DNA from 2 places in the Clostridium acetobutylicum ATCC 824 genome. Region 1 is predicted to be linked to the other one. Evidence: riboswitches for the same ligand, from Rfam matches in the RefSeq annotation. Region 1 holds a riboswitch; the other holds the start of a gene.
The links. Region 1 has a riboswitch for cyclic di-AMP ahead of CA_RS15830 (cell wall hydrolase). Riboswitches for the same ligand answer to the same signal wherever they lie in the genome.

Region 1 (11,163 bases):
GTTATTAACTTCACTTGCAGTTAAAGAATATTTTCTTATAGTTGAATTTTTCATTAGTAAAGTTAAAGTATTGTTTCTTTCTTCTACAGGAACATCGTCGGAAATAATTTCAAAAGATTCTATGGTAGTAAAGTATACAGTACGTCTTATAACAGATGAGGAGGCATCTACTGGTAAGTTAAATGTGTAAGAGTCAGAGAAAGTACCGCCATTTGCCCTAAGATTGTACCAATTTGTGAATTTAGTGAATTCATCTTTTGTTATAGTATACTGTCTTGTAGTTGAGTCCTGCATAAATATAGTTAAATTAACAGTATTATTTTCTACGGTAACATTGCAGGAAGCTGTTTTACCATTATCAGTAGTAGCAGTAACAGTAACAGTTCCAGGTTTTACAGCTGTAATTTTACCAGAAGCATCAACAGTAGCAATTGAAGGATCACTTGAAGTCCAGGTTACATTTTTATCTACTGCATCAGTAGGTGTAATAGTAGCAGTTAAAGTATCATTAGCACCCACAGTTAAATTATCAGTAGTTTTGTTTAGTGATATTGTAGTGTTGGAATCTTTTACATTAACCGCACAAGAAGAGGTTAAATTGCTACCATCATTAGTAGTGGCAGTAATAATAGCTGAGCCGGCTTTTACAGCTGTAACTTTACCAAAAGTATCAACATTGGCAATTGAAGGATCACTTGAGGTCCAAGTTAGTGATTTATCAGGAGCGTTATCTGGAACTACTACTTGTGATAAAGTATCAGTTTGTCCAACGGTTAATGTTTCTGATGTTTTATTTAAGGTTAAATTTTTGTCTAGTTGAATTAGATAACCAGAATCATCTATATCGAATGCATCCAGTGTAGAATTATTTCCTAAATCAATTTGTACAACATGAACACCTTCAGTTAAATTATTTTCTTGAAATCCTAAAGCTTGAGGTATTAGAGAGCCTTTTATTTGATCAAATTGACCTATTTTTGTACCATCAACAGTTACAAAGTTAGAATTACTTCTATCTGGATTATAACTCATTAAAATTCTAAATTTAGAACCGTAAAATTTAATTAGTGCAGTTCCAATACCATATTTTGTTGAACCATTGTAATATACATTAGATGGGTAATCATTAAATGATCCTTTAAATAACATTTTTGGATTAGTATCGTCATATCTTGCCCAACCTACTTCTGGATGAAATAGTTGATTTCCAACTTTAGCGCTATTTACAGCAGTACCATTTAGATTAGAGGTACCTATTTCAATAGCGTCACTATTATTAGTAGCGAAAACATTTGTGAAGCAACCTAAAATTACAATTAAAAAGACTAAAAAGAAGACTTTTATTCTTTTATTCATAGTTTTCCTCCTGTATTTTTTTACTGAACTTGAGAATCTGTTATATTATTAAATAAAACATAATCTTTTCTAGCAGGTGAAAAATCATCTGCAGGAACATTGAATATATAGTAAGATTGAAGAGTTTGATTATTTGATCTAAGATCATACCAATTGTTAAAGTTATTAACTTCACTTGTAGTTAAAGAATATTTTCTTATAGTTGAATTTTTCATTAATAAAGTTAAAGTAGTGTTTCTTTCTTCTACAGGAACATCGTCGGAAATAATTTCAAAAGATTCTATGGTAGTAAAGTATACAGTACGTCTTATAACAGATGAGGAGGCATCTACTGGTAAGTTAAATGTGTAAGAGTCAGAGAAAGTACCACCATTTGCTCTAAGATTGTACCAATTTGTGAATTTAGTGAATTCATCTTTTGTTATAGTATATTGTCTTGTAGTTGAGTCCTGCATAAATAGAGTTAAATTAACAGTATTATTTTCTACGGTAACATTGCAGGAAGCTGTTTTACCATTATCAGTAGTAGCAGTAACAGTAACAGTTCCAGGTTTTACAGCTGTAATTTTACCAGAAGCATCAACAGTAGCAATTGAAGGATCACTTGAGGTCCAGGTTACATTTTTATCTACTGCATCAGTAGGTGTAATAGTAGCAGTTAAAGTATCATTAGCACCCACAGTTAAATTATCAGTAGTTTTATTTAGTGCAATATTTGTAGCATTATCAACAGATACCTTTTGATGAGTTACTTCTGATATATTTCCAGCTTTATCTATTGCTGCAATGTGGACATAAAAATCATTTTTATATGAATTATTCAAAGTATAATTTGTTGAAGTTGTAGTAATTGTATTACTAGGGATTGTATCAGAATTTTGATCCACTACAATAGAATAACCGGCTATACCAGTTGTAACAGTTCCCGTTTTTGTATCTGAATCTACTTTTGTCCCATCATTTTTTCCTGTTGCTTCAACATAATAATCATAAGTACTTCCGTTGTCTGTAGATGAATAATTTAGGGAAATTTGATTTTTGAAAGTATCGTTAGTTACGGAATTTATAACAGGTTTACTTGGTGCATCTACATCTTGGCCTTTATGATCATCCCAAGAAGTTTGATCTGTTACTTGTGCTAGATAAAATAAGGTATTTGCAAGTAATTTTTGTTCATCAGAGGTTGCTTGTCCGTTCGAATGTCCTGTTTGTATAACTCCTGTATTATTCCAAGTACTTAAATAGAAGTTTCCAGGATTAATCATGTCATCAGCAGTATAAGATTTATGAGTGAATCTTACCCAAATATCTCCGTATGATATTTGAGAATTATGTGTTACAGGTACAGATAAGTTGTTACCAATTTTCCAAGGAAAATTCACTAACAAACCTGTTTTTACTGTAGTAAGATTAGACGTTGTAGAACCAGGTGACAAAATTGTTCTACCATCACCAACTGCTGCACCTGTATATAACTTAGCATCTGATGGGAATTTTACGTTTGCGTAATTGTCTAGATTTGAATAATTTTGATTTATGCTGTCATGTCCAAAAAGAACACCTTTGCCGCTTTTTATAAATGATTCAACTACAGCTTCCGAAGTCGCATTTAAGCCTTCAGAATTATTACTATCCCATGAACCAAGCATAATAACATCATACTCATTTCCATTACTATCTTTTATATTAGGATTAGAGTTAAAAGTACTTAGCGGGATTTCATCAACTTTTATAATTCCTTTTCCATATCCGTTTATATCGTCTGTATTAGAAGTTTCCATCCACCCCTTAAGGTTGTTTCCTAAGTCCGGATAAATATTTAATACATGAATTTTATCTGTATTTGTACCTTTACAAGGGATAGTTTGAAATTGTGTGTCGGTTGATTTTTTGGAATACAGCTTATAGGAATAATCTTGAGACGCACCAGACATATTCCATTTTAAATCATTGTAATTTCCTTCATTATTAGGTGTGACGGTTAAATCTAGTTGAGGTGTACTTGCTGGTGTTGTAGTATCAGCAGAAACGTTATTAGTAGTTGTTGTAAATGAAAAAACAAATGCAGCTATTATTAAGGTACTAAAAATTCGTTTTGTTTTCATGAAATCACCCTTTACTTTTAATTTTTTGTAATACAACAGAATGTAACACATATTTTATTATATATGTAATAAAAATGAAATTCAAACATAAAATTACCATAATATACATAAATATAGGGATAGTGCCAAATAACCGCTTTTTACTAATAAAATATAGAATGGTTTTAGTTAATTTTAATTACACTGTAAACATATTTTGTATTGCCACGATAAACAATAGTATATATACTAGAATACATAAGGCAAAAAGGTGATATTAAATGGATAAATCGAAAAAAATTTACAAAAAAGCTCTTTTAAGTTTTGAAAAAGGACATATAGATAAAGCAATTCAATTGTGTGAAGAATGCATATCAATGGATATAAATAATAGTGCGGCATTGGATCTTAAGGGAATGCTGTGCTATTTTAAGGGCAATTTAAATGAAGCTAAGACAGTGTGGAAGCTTAATGTGAATGCTAATAGAGATGTATCGGCAAAAAAATATTTAGAAGATACAATAGAAGATGAGGCGAGGTTAAATTACTATATAATAGCACTTAAACGTATAAAAAATGTAGAAATAAAAGAAGCCTTGGAACTTTTAGATAAGTGTTCAGAGAGCTCATATAATTGTATAAATGTTGATAATCATAAGGCTATTTGCTATATAAGGCAGGGAAGATATCAGAAAGCCATTGAAAGCATTGAAAAGGTGCTTAAAGTTGATGCAAATAACGAAATGGCACTTAAAAGCAGAAAAGAATTAATAGATTTAGGTGTTATAAAAGGTGCTTTTAATATGAAAAAGGTATATAAGCCTGCGGCAGCTATTGTTGTAATACTTCTTTTGGTGTTAGGTACCGTTGAAATAAAAAACTATATTAAAAATAATAGAACCCAGACTAAAAAGACTATAATGAAAAAAACAGCCCCAAATAAAACTGTTAAAAAGGAAGTTAAGAAGCCAGTTGAAAAACCTAAAGTACCAAAAAAGGAAGAGGTATTTAATACTGAAGAGCTTCAGACGGCAGTGAACAATAAGGATTTTAACAAGATTTATGATTACGAGGAAAAGTGGAAGGATAATAAAAATATTAAAGTTAATGATAAGATTTTGTTATCTAAGGCAATGGATATGCTTCTAGGTGATGGAGTTCAATATTTTTATAAGGCAGGTACAGACCTTATAAAAAACAAGAATTATGAGGGGGCGAAGGACAATCTTTTAAAAGCATATAAATATGGAGAAAAAAACTATCTTTATTCTGATATAATTTATTTTATTGCAGAAACCTATAAAAATACTAATGATGCTGAAAGTGCAATGAATTATTACAGTATGTATGATCAAAAATTTGAAAAGGGAAGTTATGAGGAAACTGTTCTTTATAATTTAGCTATTATGAATAAGGATGTAAATATTGACGTTGCAAAAAAATATGCTGAGAAGCTTTCAAATAATTACCCTAAATCAATTTATAATAACTCCAATATATCTGCTATAATTAATAAATAAGATAAATGCCTAGAAAAAATTTATATTATAAGGTTTATGTGCTTATAATATAGATAAATAAAAGATTGACATTATTTTGAGGCATGATAAAATATAAGTACACTATACCCTATAGGGGTATAAAGGAGGAGTAATAATGGTAAAAGAAATTAATGAGTCTATTTTTGATGAAGAAATAAAAACTTCAGGAGAGCCTGTAATAGTTGATTTTTGGGCTCCATGGTGCGGACCTTGCAAAATGCTTGGACCTATAATTGATGAATTATCTGAAGATCTTGATGGTAAAGCAAAATTTACAAAGGTTAATGTAGATGAGAATCCTGGAATAGCAAGTAAGTTTGGAATAGCAAGTATACCTACAGTTATGATATTTAAAGATGGAAATCCTGTTGAAACTTTAGTAGGTTTTAGACCTAAGCAATCAATCACAGCTTCTATAGAAAAGCACATGTAATAAGATGGAAAGATATGATATTGCTATAATCGGAAGTGGACCTGCTGGTTTAGCTTCCGCAATAAATGCAAAAACAAGAAATAAAAGTGTTATTGTTTTTGGCAGCAGTGATTTAAGTAAAAAATTAACCTTGGCGCCTGTAATAAATAATTATCTCGGATTTTATGGGATAAGAGGAGCTGAGCTTCAGGAAAAGTTTAAAGAGCATATAGATAATATGGGTATACAAATAGAAAATGTTAAAGTTAATAACATATATGCAATGGGAGAGTATTTTTCTATAATGACCAGCAAAGATACTTATGAAGCATCAAAAGTTATACTTGCCATGGGAATGGAGCATACAAAACCACTAAAAGGTGAAGATAAATTTTTGGGAAGAGGAGTTGGCTATTGTGCCACTTGTGATGCTCCTTTATACAAAGGTAAAATTGTAACCATAGTGGGGTATAATAAGGAAGCCGAAAGTGAAGCTAACTATTTAGCTGAACTAGCTTCAAAGGTATACTATGTTCCAAGGTATAAGGATGAATATCAGCTAGTTTCTGCAGTAGAGATTGTTAAGGATGTTCCTGTTGAAATTGTTGGCGACAAAAAAGTGGAAAAGCTTAAATTAAAATCAAGAGAACTTGAAACTGATGGAGTTTTTGTACTTAAGGATAGCGCGCCTCCAGAGCAGCTTGTCCCTGGTCTTTATGTTGAAGATGGACATATAAAGGTAAATAGAAAAATGGAGACTAATATTGATGGCTGTTATGCTGCAGGTGACTGTACAGGAAAGCCTTATCAATATATGAAGGCAGTTGGAGAAGGACAAGTAGCAGCACTTAATGCTGTGGAAAAATTATATACAAAAGCATAAGGATGATTTTTTTCATTTTACTGCTGAAGGCCTACTGAAAGGTTTTTGCAGTAAAGTGAAAGAAAAATCACCCTTATTTTTTTAGATATAAGATATACCTATATCAGCTATTCTTTATATGTTTTAAAAAATACATGGTTGCCTATAACTTTTACGTTTTCTTTTTGTATGTTATTCATCCATGAGGATGTTGATATTCTTGGGTTATAAAAATACATGGCTTTAGGTGTAGGATCCTTACCATGTAAAGCATCCATAACTGCATTGTAACATTCTTGATTTGGTGTTACCTCTATTTTACCATCTCTAATACATGAAAATGCATATTTTTGTTTAATTACATCACCTATGGATTTTGGAAACTCAGGATTTTGAAGCCTATTCAAAATTACTGAGGCTACAGCAACCTTCCCCTCATATGGTTCTGAACAGCTTTCAGCATATACCACCTGTGCCATTAAATTAATATCATTATTGGTGATATAAATAGAATTGCCATCTGGATTGAAGACTTGAACAGAATCTACTTTTTCATCATATAAGTTTTTCTCAACTTTATCATCTTTTACAATAGATAAAGGATTATAAGGTATTCCCTCCTTTGGTTTTAAAAGAATTTGTGCACTGCAGGTATTAGGTAGGCAGCACCAACTTAAAGTGAATAATATAATAGCCCAAATAAATTTTTTCATTAATCTTCCTCCTTTTATTCTACGAGGTTAGCTGACGGATTCGGTAAAGGCACAAACCTACGCATATATTATGCGATTCACCCCAAAAATTGGTTTCCCCGTTTTTAAAATTTAGGCTAATGATATTATGCACAAGATTATGAAAAAAATTCATTTAAATATAAAAAATCTAAAAGCATTGAAATTAGTCCTATAAGAGGTAAATTATTATTTAAATAGCTTGTTAAATTCCTTAAGATCCTCTTCTGTTTTGCTAAATTTGTATTCGGAATCACTATATAATTTATTTATTTCAGAAGTTGATAAGTAGGTATCAGATGAATTTTCTTCGTATGTTAAAGCAGGTACAAAAGAATTTATGTAAGATTTATAATCATTTACTGTCTTTTTTAGTGCACAGAAAATTTCAACTTTACTCTGAGGAATTGATAGACAATTTAGGCTCTGTTCAAAGTTATTAAGAGAAGATTCATTTTCTTCTACTTTTCTTAAGGCAGAGGTATATGATATCTTTTTATCCCTAGCATTTTCTGCATAAGAATTAAAATTAGTTACTATGGAATTAAACTGAGATACTAAATTAGGAAAACTTGAATTAAACTCATCTAACTCAGAGGTAGAAACAGCATTGTATTTTTTTAAGGCTTCTTTTTCAGAAAAATAGTGTTTTGAATTATATATAAGAGTTATGAATTTATCTATTTTTAGAAAATCTTTTTTTACACAATTTATTCTGGCGTAATTTTTAAGACAAGAAGTTCTATACTTATCTAAGGCATTAATAGAAGAGGTCAAATTGGGATCATCTGAATTATTTATACATAAAATAAGCTGTTTATAGGCTAAAATATTATCGTTCAAACCTATTTTTAAATCCTGAGTTACATACTTATACTTGTTTACTTGATGTAATTTGCTTAAATTCTTCTGAGTTTTAATAAGAAATGCGATGCTTTTTAAAGCTTGGGTTTTTGTTTTTTCTGTGTCAAAGGTTGGTGAGATGTTGTTTGCGCCGTTAATTGAAACTGCAATTTTATTTAAGGAATTTTCATAATCCCTGTAATAATTTATGATAAATACATTGTAGGTTATAAAGAATACAAGAATGCACGATAATATGGACGTAACCATTAATAGCGCTGTTTTTTTATTAAAAAAGTTTTTCTTCATGTATATCACTCCTTATGTATATAGTTATGTAAAAATCCATATATATATTCTTTTATTTACAAGGGTGGATTGGGCATTTATTAATAAAAAATTATAAATTTAAAATATATAATTTCATTTGCTTAGTGTATAATTAAGTGTGGGATTGTAATACATACGGAGGTGAAAAGTTTGGATATAATAGACATAATAGAGAACTCACTTAAGGGATTAAATATGTGGTCCATAGTTGATATACTAGTTGTTACATATATTTTTTATAAAACCTACAGCATAATAAAAGAAACGAGGGCTATGCAGCTATTAAAGGGTGTACTTTTGATAATTTTACTTATACCTTTAAGTGATATTTTTCATCTTACTATGCTAAATTGGATTCTTCAAAGGACCATAACTATTGGAGTTTTTTCTATGGTAATAATTTTTCAACCTGAAATAAGAAGAGCTCTTGAAAAAATAGGGAGAAGTGCGTTTGTTGAAGGTCACATTCTTCAAGATAAGGATACTGTGGAAAAGATATTAAGTGAAGTTGTTACTAGTGTTAAAAATTTAGCTGAAAGTAAAACTGGAGCTCTTATTATAGTAGAGCAGTCTACGGGATTAGAGGATATAATAGGTACCGGGACGAGGGTAGATGCTAAGGTGTCAGCAGCTTTACTTGAAAATATATTTGTTGTGAATACTCCGCTTCATGATGGAGCTACAATTATAAGAAATGACAGAATAGCAGCAGCAGGATGTTTTTTGCCACTTACTGCAAATAACGATATTAATAAAAAGTTAGGAACAAGGCATAGGGCAGGAATAGGCATATCTGAGAATTCAGATGCTTTAGTTATAATAGTATCAGAGGAGACGGGAAATATATCTTTAGCGATAAATGGAAGATTGACTAGAAATTACACTCCTCAAAAGTTAAAGGATATATTGATGAATATAATAATAAACAGATATACTAAAAAAATTACTTTTTGGGAGAAGGTGAAAGGGTGGAGAAAAAGACTAAACAAGAAATAGTAATTAGAATAATGTGTTTTATAGCGGCATTTTGTTTATGGCTTTACATAAGTAATTACGAAAATCCTATTAAAACTTATAAGATTAAAAATATTCCAGTAACTATAAATAACACAGATGTTTTAAAAGATAACAATCTCGCCCTGGCACCAAATCAAAAATTTCAAATTACTGTAACAATAAAGGGAAATGCGACAGATGTGTATAGAGTTAAGCCTAGTGAGTTTAAAATAGCAGCGGATATAAGCGCTTATGCTGTAAAGAAAGGTGAAAATAAGATTCCAGTAGAGATTGTTAAGTCTCCAGGAAATGTTAGCATAGTTCAGGAAGAAAATATGTGGGTTAATGTAAAAATTGATAAGATTATTAAAAAAAATGTTAGTGTTGTAATCAAAAAGCAGGCAAAAAGCAATTATTTAACAGGAATATATGATGCTTTTCCAACACCATCAAAGGTAAGTGTTTCAGGTGCATCAGAGATAGTTTTAAATGTGGATCATGTTGAGGGAATTGTGGATATTAAAAATGAGGATGAGGATAGTTTTGTATCAAAGGTTAAGCTTGAAGCTGTAGATGCTAAGGGAAATGTAATAGGAAATGTTGCTATAGATAATAAGGAAATTGATGCGACGCTTACAAAAAGAAAGAAGAGTAAAACAGTTGGTATAAATGTAAAGACCACTGGGCAATCACCTAGCGGTGTAAAAATAAAATCTATCACACCAAGCACTAATACTATACAAATAGTAGGTGTAGGTGATAATGTAAATAATCTTTCCTCAATAGATACTGAACCAATAGATTTATCTAAGATTTCAGTAGGAGAGACAGTTCAGGTAAAGCTTATAGTTCCAGAGGGAGTTAGGCTTACAAATTCTAATGACAGTATAAATGTGAGATTAGATACGGACAATACTGTTCAAAAGACCTTTAAGGTGAATATAACTACATCAAATTTAGGTCAAGATTTAAAGGCACAGCTTTCTAATACCACATTAGATGTTGTTGCGTCAGGTTATGGAACAGATATAAATAATGTTAAAGATGGAGATATAAAAGCAAATTTAGATTTGAGTAATTTAGCAGAAGGTAATTACAGCCAAAGTGTAAATGTAACTCTTCCTTCGGGACTTACTAAAGTATCTCAGGATGTTGATAAAGTAAATGTAACTATAACAAAGTAAGGAGAAATAAATAACGTGATAAGAATTAATAATATAATTTTAGATATAGATGAGGATTTAGAAAACTTAAAAAATAAAGCGGCTAAAAAACTTAAGGTGTCCAAAGAATCATTTGAAAGTTTTAAAATATTAAGGGAATCTATAGATGCAAGAAAAAAAGATGTAATAAAATTCAACTATTCTGTTGAGGTTAAATGCAAAAATGAGAGCAAAATAATATCCAAGATTCATGGTAAAGATGCGATTTTGGAAAAGAACAAAGAAGAGGAAAGGTTCCAGTTTGGTAATGAGAAGTTAAAGCATAGACCAATAGTTATTGGTACAGGACCATGCGGTATGTTTGCTGCCCTTACTCTTGCAGAAAATGGTTATGCACCACTTGTGATTGAAAGAGGAGAAAATGTTGAAAAAAGAACGGAGACTGTGGATAACTTTTGGAAAACTGGAGTACTTAATACAGAATCTAATGTTCAATTTGGAGAAGGAGGAGCAGGAACTTTTTCAGATGGTAAGCTTACAACTAGAATTAAGGATCCTAGATGCACGTATGTTTTAGAAGAGTTTATAAAAAGTGGTGCACCTGAGGAGATAGGTTATGTAGGCAAGCCACACATAGGAACAGATATATTAAAAAAAGTTGTTAAGAACATAAGAGAAAGAATAATATCACTAGGTGGGGAAGTGAAATTTAATAGTAAGCTTGAGGACATAATTATAAAAAATGACAGTATAGAGGCTGTGGTTGTAAATGGAGCTGAGATTCCATGTGAGTGTCTTGTGCTTGCTATAGGGCATAGTTCAAGGGATACCTATGAGATGCTTCA
Region 2 (11,163 bases), 1.9 Mb from region 1:
TCTTTAAATAAGCTTCTTCCTATAACCCCAGCTGCATAACATAGTATTAAGTTTATAAACAAATTCACTCCAATACCATTAAAAAGATAAATATCTTGAAGAAATCCGGCTGCTAGAGCAATAATAATCCCCTGCCAGCCTTCATTTATTATAGCGTAGCTTATTATAAAAACGAAGAGAAAACTTGGATAATATCCTCTAATAGCTATAAACGGAGCTATACAGTTATCTACAAATGTGAAACCTAATATACATAATAATAGTGTTAAAATTTTTCTCATAAAACATCACCTAATATTTAATTTCGCTTGTATCTTTTGGAACTACTATGAATACATTTTGAAGTCTTGTAAAGTCAACCGCAGGTTCAATTATAGCTTCTTTTTCCATTTTACCCTTGTTGTCTTCAACACTTTTAACTTTTCCTATTATTATATCCTGAGGATAATCTCCACCAATTCCAGAAGTTGTTATAGTATCTCCTTCTTTAATATCTGAATTTAAAGGAAGCATAGTTAATATTGATAAGTTTTTCTCTTTATCTTCATTATCAGTATATCCCCTAACAATACAATCATTAACCTGAGTTCTTTGAATTAACGCTGCAACAGATATATTTTCACTTGAAATAGTTTCTATTTTACAATAATTACTTGCTACTGAAGTAACCTGACCTATAAGCCCTTCATCGTTAATAACTGCCATTCCAACCTTTATTCCATCATTTGACCCTTTGTTTATCACGTAGCCTTTTAAGGCATCAGCTCCACTTTTAAGTATGATATTTCCACCAACATAATTATATTCAGATTTAGATTGTTTAAAATCAAACATCTTTTTCAACTTGGTGTTCTCTCTTTTAAGAGAATCATATGAAGCTGCCTTTTGCTTAAGCTCACTGTTTTTCTTTTTTAATTCTTGGTTTTCAGCCTTAACTTCTGAAAAGTTTGATACAAAACCTACAAACCCTTTAATATCACTATTAATGTTATAAAAGAAACCTTGAACAGAATTAAGCACTGTACCAACACCATTTTCTACGAAAGAAACCTTTTTCCTCTTAGCACTGTATGAAATCAATAACAAAAAGCTAACTGACAGAACAATAACTGTTACTGTCAGCCTGTTTTTAAATAGCTTCATCCTACCACCTAGTCGCTAACCAATTTTTCAAAATGGTCTAGAGCTTTTCCTGCTCCAAGTGCTACACAGTCAAGAGGGGATTCCGCTATATGTACAGATATATTGGTTTCTTTGCTAATAAGCATATCAAGTCCTTTAAGAAGTGCTCCTCCACCAGCAAGCATTATTCCTTTATCCATTATATCTGCCGCAAGCTCTGGTGGTGTTTTTTCAAGGGCTAATTTTATGGAATCTACTATTGATGCTACAGGTTCTCTTAGTGCTTCTCTTACTTCCTCTTCACTAATTTCTATATTTTTAGGCAATCCTGTTACAAGATTTCTTCCTTTTATAACTATATTCTCTAAAGACTCTTCTGTTTTGAAGGCTGATCCCATTTTCATCTTTATTATTTCTGAAGTTCTCTCACCTATCATTAGATTGTATTCCTTCTTTATGTAGCTGATTATAGCCTGATCAAGCTCATCTCCTGCAACTCTAAGTGACTTACTTGTTACGATTCCGCCCAAGGATACTACGGCTACTTCTGTGGTACCTCCACCTATATCTACAATCATACTTCCTCTTGGTTCCTCAACAGGTAGACCTGCTCCTATAGCTGCTGCCATAGGCTCTTCCATAACCTTTACTTCTCTTGCTCCCGCTCTTTTAGTAGCTTCCTTTATAGCTCTTCTTTCTACCTCTGTTACTCCTGACGGATGGCAAACAAGAATTCTTGGACTTGCAAATGCACTCTTAGAACTTATCTTGCTTATAAAGTTCTTAAGCATGCTTTCTGTAATATCAAAATCTGCAATTACACCATCTTTTAAAGGTCTTATTGCTATTATATTTCCAGGTGTTCTACCTATCATTTGCTTTGCTTCATTTCCTACTGCAAGAACCTCTTTATTGTTAGTATTAATAGCAACAACTGAAGGCTCTCTTAATACTATACCCTTGCCTTTCACATAAACTAAAGTGTTAGCTGTTCCAAGATCTATTCCCATATCTCTTGATATTCCAAAAAATCCCATTAATTTATCTCCTTTCACAATCTTCGTTATAATAATCCTTCTTCTTTTAAACTTATATATATACCGTCCCCAATTATTATATGATCCAAGAGTTCTATCCCTATGAACTTACTACACTCATAAAGTCTTTTGGTTATATTTAGGTCTTCATTACTCGGCTTTGGATCTCCTGACGGATGATTATGACATAATATAATTGATGCCGCATGCTTTAATATTGGCTCTACATATACTTCTCTAGGATGAACTATAGAAGAATTCAAACTTCCTACAGAAACATCAGATATCTTTATAACTATATTTTTAGTATTGAGCATTATGACATATAAATGCTCCTTATTAAAACTTCTTAATTGTTCCATAACAAGATTAGCAGCTTCTTTAGGCGATGTTATTTTTACACTTTCAAAAGACTTATATGCTTTAAATCTCTTAAAAAGCTCTCCTAAAGCTAAGATTTGAACTGCTTTAGCATTTCCTATCCCTTTAACCTTTTTAAGTTCTTCGAAGCTTAAATTTAATACTCCATTTAAGCCTCCGCTTTCCTTTAAAATTCTGCTGCTCAAGTTAATTATATTCTCATGTAATGTTCCTGTTCTAAGTATAATAGCTAGAAGTTCGCTATTTGAAAGCACTTCACTCCCGTATCTTAAGAGTCTTTCCCTTGGTCTTTCATTATTAGGTAAATCTGTAATCTTTAGACTGTTATTTATCAAAATACATCAATCTCCTGTTTATAGATTTACCCCCATCCCCAAAAGAATTTTATATAATTTATTTATGGGCAGTCCTACAACATTATAGTACGAACCCTTAATCTCTTCAACAAAAACCGAAGCCTTTCCTTGAATTCCATATGCTCCAGCCTTATCCGCATACTCACCACATGCTATGTATTTTAATATAGTTTCATATGATATCTCTGAAAACTTAACCTCAGTACACTGAAAATCTTTTATAATTTTATTTTTCTTAGCATCTAAAACCGCTAACCCTGAATAGACTTCATGTGTTCTGCCGCTAAGTTCACTTAACATATCTAAAGCCTCTTTCTCATCCTTTGGCTTACCGAGTATTTTGCCATCAATTGAAACTACAGTATCACAGCCAATTATAAAAACCTCATCTTCGTCTTTATAGAAATCTTCACTTTCAATTCTGCAAAGTGTACTTTTCGCCTTTGATTCGGCCAAAACCATAACGTAACTTTGAATGTCTCTTGAAATCTCAATCAGACTTTCATCAAAGTCACTTGCCACAACGATAAAATCCTCAGTAATATTCTTTAAAATTTCCCTTCTTCTAGGGGAAGCTGAAGCTAAAACTAATTTCATATTTTCACTTCCTAATTTTACTGTATATTATTATTGCCACTATTATGCCCAATATAGACATTAAATTGACATTAAAATTTAATCCTAAAGTAAAGTTTAAAACCTTAAGGTCAATTACAAGGGGCTTTACCGTACCAATACTGTATGCTTTTTTCAAAAAATCAATCTTAGTAAAATGTTCTCCGAGTATATCTCCAACTAAAGAACCGCCTACGCATCCTATTAGAGACAAAAACAAAACATTTTTGAAAGTCTTACCATTCACTTTATTAACTCCCTACATCAAATATACATCTTTTATAGTTTATCATTTAATATACCGTTAAACAAGTCCTTAAAAAATTATTAAAGATTTTTTTATTTTAATTTAAAAAAAGGAGTAGATTTTTAATATCTCTCCTACTATTTTATCTTAACTAACTCATTATAAAGAAAAGTTTCCTCATTACTTAAATTATTTTTATCAATTCCAGCTGGAAGATCTTCAATATGTTTCTTTATTTCTTGAGTAATTTTATAATTTTTGTACGTATCATCATATTCTTTAATATTGGAACACCATTTTTTCAAAGAAGCCGTTTGTACCGATTTTACATCCTTATCGCCTAACTTGTTTACTGCTTGAAGGTATGCACTAATTATACTATACAATTCGGCATCACCCGGGTCCCCTTTATTAAGATTAATAGTGAATTTATTAAATTCAATCTTATTATCTTTAATAGCTTTTTCATAACTTGAATAGTCTTTTTCAGCACATATTGCATAAATAATCTTATACAAACCATTGCTCTTAACCTCAAAAGGATTTCCTATATTCTCTAAACTGTTAAGTGTCTTATCTGCATTCTCCTTTTTTGAATTAGCAGAACATTGGATTATAAAAAGCTTTCCCCCATTTTCTTTTTTCCCATAGTCATTAGATATGTTTTGTGGATTACCATAACCTTCTGTTCCTTTAATAAACGTCTTAAAAATGAATGTTCCTATAAAAAATGATAAAGCCAAAATAATTGTTAAGCACATCAAAAATGGTATGCTACTGCTTTTCCTATGTTTTAAATCATATCTTGTATATCTCATTTTCTCATCTCCTAAAGTATAATATCACTATGTTATGTATATTAACTCTAAGTACAATTTATGAATTATACATAAAAATTATATGTAATTAAAACCAATTTATATAGCACTATACTTTTTCATTATAACTAAATCTTCCTTATATCCTCTATCTGAATAAAATTCCTTATTTATTCTAACAGTTTTAAAGTCGTTATTTTCCCACAGTTCTATCATATCTTTTTCACTATTCGTGACTCCTGTTATAAAATCAGTCACTCCGAAGCTTTCAGAAAAATACTCTAATATATTCATCAATATATCCTGACTATCTTTATATGAACTGTATCTTTCATCTACATAGAAGTAAGATATCCAAGCCATATTGCTGCTCTTAAATTCTATTCTCCCTCTAAATACCCCTACAAACTTTCCTTTTTTTAATATCTTAGTAAAAAACTCACATTCGCTCATATAGTATTCTAAAAATATTTCTTTTAATTCCTCATCATTTAGGTAAAATTTTTTGTCCTTCAATATTTCTTTTAATTCACCTATATCTTTTTCTTCTATATTCCTTACATATACGTCTCCAAATTTTATATCCACATCAAACATAATTTCACCTCTAGAATTTTAATTCTATATTAAAGCAAATTATCCTTTAATTTTTTATAGGGCTTCTAGTTTAATTCAAGAAGCCCTATAATACTAATCAAATAATTCTTCTTCACTCACTTCTTTAAAATTAGGGATACCAAAAGGTGCTCTATAGTAGCTAAAGCCAGAATAAGCTCTTTTGTAACTTTCCCTATAAGGATTAAAGCCATAAAAACAATTGTCACAAGGTTCATTAAACATATAATTCATGTTATTTTCGTAGTCATTTTCATAATAATCCATAACATTCCTCCTAAAATATTAAATTTATGTATAACTTATATTTTTGTGTATGTAAATTGTTAATTAAACTATTTTCTATATGATATATATATGCTTTCATAATATTTTTATGATTTAAAAAGAAAAATTCACCTTGCTAATAAAACAAGATGAATTTTCACTAAACTATATTATAACTGCGCCATTATTATCGTTTTCTACCTCAAATATCCTCCACCCATCCTTCAGCGAATCAAGATAAGTTTTCATCTTTAAAATGAAGTTCTCATCAGCTTCTTCTAAAACAGCAATCAAGGTAGATCCCGAACCACTTATAAATTCACCAAGTGATCCATATTCTTTTGCTTTTAAAAAAATACTATCTATATTATTTATAAGTTTTTTTCTATAAGGCTGGTGGATCTTATCTTCAAATAAATATCTAAGCTTTTCATTTTCACCATTATTTAATGCAGATACAAGCATGGAACATCTAGATATATTAAAAAGTGCATCTTCCCTTGAATATTCATTAGGCAAAACTTTTCTTGAAAGCTCAGTACTAACCTTAAAATCCGGAACCATAACAGCATATTTAAGCTGTGATTTCACATTAATTCTTGAATATATTATATTTTCCATATCCTTTATGCTTATTATAACTCCTCCTAAAAGAGCTGGTGCAACATTATCTGGATGTCCTTCAATATCCACAGCTATTTTAAGCATATCCTTAATGGTCATTTTTTCATTCAAAAGTGCATTAGCTCCCACTATGCCTCCTACAATACATGCTGCACTACTTCCTAACCCCCTAGAAAGAGGTATATTAGTTTTAGACATATCTATCTTAAAGCCCTTAAATTCTTTATTAAAAAACTCATATACCTTTATAATACTTATGTATGTTAAATTATTCCTATAATTTCTATCAAGCTCACCACCTAAAAGCTTAATCTCAGTTTCACCTTCTGTTTCTTCTATAGTTATTTCGTTATAAAGCTTTAGAGCCATTCCTAGTGTGTCAAATCCAGCCCCCATATTTGCACTTGTAGCAGGTATTTTAACTCTAATCATTTTTTTAACACCCCAATATTGTTTTATTCCATTGCCACTATTTCAACTTTCAACACATTTTTAATTTTCTTTAGTTCCTCTACAATATTTTTTACGTCTCCTGATATACCACTTATATCAAAAGTAATATTGACATTAGCTGTATTATTTATAGGTATATCCTGATTTATTGTAAGTATATTACAGCATCTTTGAGCAAGCTTATCTAATACTTCTGATAAGGTTCCTCTTCTATGTTCAATTAAAATTGATATAGTTACCTTTTGACTTTTAAGTCCATCAGAAACATTAAATACATAGTCCTTATATTTATAATATGTACTTCTACTTATGCCAACTTTCTTGACCGCCTCTGTAATATCCTTTACTTTTGCTGATCTTAAAAGTTCCTTTACCTGTATGACCTCTTCAAATACATCAGGAAGTACAGATGTATCAATAAGTAAATACTTTTTAGCTTCAGTTGTACTAATTTTAATCACCACTTCCATGTTTTTATTTAACAAACACTTGTATGCACTTCAAGAACTAATGTACTAATAATATCACAAAGTACACCTAAAAACAATATTCATCTCTACTTCTAAAATAAACGTATATATTTCCCAAGAAATAGAATAGTAACTTTTATTGTCTTTATCTTAAACTTAAATTTATTAACCAAAAAACACAAAGAAGAGAGGCATCCACCTCTCTTCTCACACATATATATCCAAAATACCGCTGCTCTTTCATTGACACCTATCTAATGATAGGTGGGTGCTCGCAAAAATACTTCTATCTTTTCTTAAAACATAAGAAATCCATATCCATATTTATATATTGAACTCCCGTTTTTAAACTGTAGGTTCAAGATAAGAGCTTGGCGTATACTCTAGAAGATATTTGATTTATAAAGCATTAATACGTTTACTTAAGTTTATTATAACATATAAAAAAATAAAATCAATACTTTTTGAAATGGCATTTTTTAAATAATAATGCACTTAATTATTTAGTTCAAACAATATCAATAAGTTAATGAAGATCACTATTTACTAACTAATTCATCTATAATTCTAACCAACTCTCCAACTTCAGGCTTACTTATCTGAGCATTCGCACCAACTGATTCACCCTTATGCTTTAATTCAGAAGTAATAAGTGATGAAAAAATTATAACAGGAAGCTTTCTAAGAAGAGGGTTTTCTTTTATCTTTCTTGTAAGTGCATGTCCATCCATTTGAGGCATCTCGATATCTGTTATAACTAATTGAACCTCATCTGTTACTCTATCGCCTTTTTCTTTTGAAATTGCTTCAAGATAATCCAAAAGCTGTTTTCCATCATCAAACAACTCCAATTTTGTAAATCCAGCCTTGGTTAAAGTATCCTTTATAAGCTTTCTTATAAGCGTTGAGTCATCTGCCATAGCAATTTTTATATTCGATCTATCTTTATATTCTATATTTCCTATTCTTTCCTGACTTATTCCTGTACTTGGGCTTATATCTGTAACTATTTTCTCAAAATCAAGCATCAATAATATTTTTTGTCCCAAAAGTACGTGTGCTATAACTAGTGAATTTTCAGAAACATCATCTGGCTTTAATATTTCTTCCCATTTAACACGATGAACGCCTATTATTGCATCGATATTAAATGCAACCCTAACCTTATTGAATTCACATATTATTACTTTTGAGCATGATTCAACTTTCGCTCCCTTATTCACTACATACTTTAAATCAACAAGGGTTATTATTTCGTTTCTACACAATATCAGTCCAGCTATTGCAGGATTAGTTTCAGGCAACTTTGTTATTTTTCCTCCGTCTACTTCAACTACTTCCTTAACTTTTATAATATTTATAGCAAAATGTCTATCCCCTATTACGAATTCAAGAATTTCTAATTCTCCCGTTCCTGATTCCAATAATATATTACTTTCCATAATAGCTTCCTACCTTTCAATTTATTTCATATTCATACAATACACTCATATATTAATAAGTTAAGCTTAGAAGTACTACTTGATAAAACCAAGATAAATCTTAACCTATGTACACTGATAACATCCATATTTAGTATTCATAAATTGATAGTTGAACTGGTTTTATTACACTAAAACTTAATCTACATTGATTACAAAATATTAATTCTAAAGACATTATTGAACATGTACAGCTATATAAAACTAGCTTCAATAATATATATCGTAGATTTTATGTAAATTATTATAGCCATTATACAATAAAAATAATTAAAGTAATTAGCTTATGCATACTAAAATATTAAATTAATTAAATCTGCATTTGCAATAACATTGCCATATTACTAATATCTCAAATAGCCTCCATTTTCATCTAGTAACATTTTCCAATGACATCCCCTTAATTATTGCTAACACATTAAAATTCCATTTTCTATATCTAACTATATATTATAAAAAAAAAAGATTTAACAAGAAATTATATTCTCACTAAATCTTTTTTATTTTTACAAGCTTCTACGTAGAGTGGCTTGTACATCTATAATAAACCTCATTTAATATGCAAATATTAATTTTCCAGACACAAGTGATACTGGTTTTGATGTAAGCCAAGTATTTGATACGGTATTATCATAAAAATACAAAGCTCCTTTTGTAGGATCTGATCCATAAAGAGCTGCCTTGGCCGCACTTAAAGATGAAGCTGTAGCACCTTTATTAATCATTCCATTTAAAACAGGCGTGAACTGATAATATCCATTAGATACTTGATATATTACTCCTGTAACAGTATTTGGAAAAGCAGAACTTTGAACTCTGTTTACGATTACAGCTCCTACTGATACCATAGCATTGTAACTTTCTCCACCAGCTTCTGCATTAATAAGCCTAGCTAATAAATCGACTTCAGAGCTTGTACAAGAAATCACATAGCTAGGAGTGGCTGCTGTGGACGTATTAACAGGTATTACTATAACTTGTCCTACTTTAATAATATTATTTGATATATTATTTGCAAGTTGTAAATCACTAAGTAATACTCCAAATCTTTTAGCTATACTATAGAGAGTATCTCCGCTCTTGATAGTATATTTCACATCCGGAACTTTAAGGCTCTGTCCAGCATATATAGCACTTGTCTGCAATTTATTAGCCGACATAAGATAATTATAGTTAGTGCCATAGTTTCTACTTATGCTATAAAGAGTATCTCCACTTTTTACACTATAGGTAGCAGCATGTACAGCATTTTTTCCCATTCCTACAAAGGCTAAAGCCGCTGCAAAAACAAGAAATTTAAACTTAGATTTTATCATATTTTTCTCCCTTCTATTATTGATAAAGGATAATAATTTCCTTTATCAATTTTGCCTCCGAGGTTAGCTTACGGATTCGGGTTGAAGGCACCCTACTTACGAATAGTCGTAAGATTCACCCACAATGTGTTCCCCCGTACTTAAATATTATTAAGATTCGGCACTCTTAAGGATTTATAGCCTAAATCCTACAGCTAAGATTCTAACAGATAAAATCCACCTAATCTATGTAAAATTTATGGAAGCTAAGGAATATTTAATTTTTAAATCAAGTCTCCTTTTTTCAATTCTAATGATATATAAAATGCTTATACATGCCTTTATAACTTATTTATACTATTCTTTTTTTCAATATATAATTTAATATCAATCTTATGATTATCTCTAGGTATTGGAATACCATCCACAATTAAATTTATACTTCATATCACTTTTTACTACCTATTATCTACCATCTCATTCTTACACTATTTACTTTCTATTCAACGGAAAATTTAGTTTTTATCTGCTGGAAACACAAGTCCTATCTGCTTTCTTGCCTCATCCATAATTTCCATTACACTTTTAGAAACTTTAAGTCTCTGTAGCGCTTTTTTAGTATCTTGTTCTTTTACTAATCTTATAAATTCCTCAAGTTCATAGCACATATTATCTTCTATATGTACTCTGGACAAATCTTCCTCTTCTCCATTTCTAAATACTATCTTTACCTTTTCAAAGGTATTGATGTTATCTATTACTATATTTCCTTCTTCCCCTTGAATCTCTGAGCTTACTCTTGAATTAGTTATTTTTGAATACATAACTACAGCTTCCATATTATCATAATTGAATAATATACTTCCTTCCCCATCCACACCCGATTCTAAAAGCACAGCATTTGCCTTTAATTTATTTGGCTCTCCAAACAAATATACCATTGGATGAATACAATAAACTCCTATATCCATAATACTTCCATTAGATAATTCAGGTTTAAAGGCATTTAGGACTATGCCCTGCTTGAATTTATCATACCTAGAAGAATACTGACAGTAATTTCCAAAATATTTTCTTACCTTTCCTATTCTATGGAGGTTCTCCTTAACAGCAAAAAAACCAGGCAAATATTCTGTTTTCATAGCCTCCATTAAAACCATCTTATTTTCCTTTGATACACTTATCATTTTATTTACTTCTTCTACATTAGAAGCAAAGGCCTTCTCACAAAGTACATGCTTTTTATTTTTAAGAAATACCTCAGCTTGCTTTGCATGCATTGCATTTGGTGATGCAATATATACAGCATCTATCAAATCACTTTTAGCCATTTTCTCTAAATCAGTAAATATGTTCTCAGCTCCATATTTTTTTGCAAAATC

Region 2: another riboswitch for cyclic di-AMP. It lies ahead of CA_RS06505 (LysM peptidoglycan-binding domain-containing protein); the one in region 1 lies ahead of CA_RS15830 (cell wall hydrolase).

What each region holds. Positions count from the first base shown of each region.
Region 1 is NC_003030.1:3,228,020-3,239,182, reverse strand. It holds gene CA_RS15855 (Ig-like domain-containing protein) at 1-1,356, opposite strand, end outside; gene CA_RS15850 (Ig-like domain-containing protein) at 1,377-3,461, opposite strand; gene CA_RS15845 (tetratricopeptide repeat protein) at 3,722-4,960, shown strand; gene trxA (thioredoxin) at 5,097-5,414, shown strand; gene CA_RS15835 (NAD(P)/FAD-dependent oxidoreductase) at 5,419-6,276, shown strand; gene CA_RS15830 (cell wall hydrolase) at 6,384-6,968, opposite strand; cyclic di-AMP (ydaO/yuaA leader) riboswitch at 6,972-7,093, opposite strand; gene CA_RS15825 (hypothetical protein) at 7,176-8,138, opposite strand; gene cdaA (diadenylate cyclase CdaA) at 8,310-9,155, shown strand; gene CA_RS15815 (CdaR family protein) at 9,128-10,339, shown strand; gene CA_RS15810 (NAD(P)/FAD-dependent oxidoreductase) at 10,355-11,163, shown strand, end outside.
Region 2 is NC_003030.1:1,373,048-1,384,210, reverse strand. It holds gene mreD (rod shape-determining protein MreD) at 1-281, opposite strand, end outside; gene mreC (rod shape-determining protein MreC) at 292-1,143, opposite strand; gene CA_RS06560 (rod shape-determining protein) at 1,152-2,159, opposite strand; gene radC (RadC family protein) at 2,186-2,875, opposite strand; gene CA_RS06550 (Maf-like protein) at 2,894-3,493, opposite strand; gene CA_RS06545 (DUF4321 domain-containing protein) at 3,498-3,758, opposite strand; gene CA_RS06540 (hypothetical protein) at 3,896-4,576, opposite strand; gene CA_RS06535 (GNAT family N-acetyltransferase) at 4,676-5,173, opposite strand; gene CA_RS06530 (hypothetical protein) at 5,267-5,458, opposite strand; gene thrB (homoserine kinase) at 5,624-6,514, opposite strand; gene CA_RS06520 (ACT domain-containing protein) at 6,538-7,005, opposite strand; RNA gene ssrS (6S RNA) at 7,220-7,398, opposite strand; gene CA_RS06510 (chemotaxis protein) at 7,545-8,447, opposite strand; gene CA_RS06505 (LysM peptidoglycan-binding domain-containing protein) at 9,041-9,802, opposite strand; cyclic di-AMP (ydaO/yuaA leader) riboswitch at 9,840-9,975, opposite strand; gene CA_RS06500 (Gfo/Idh/MocA family protein) at 10,297-11,163, opposite strand, start outside.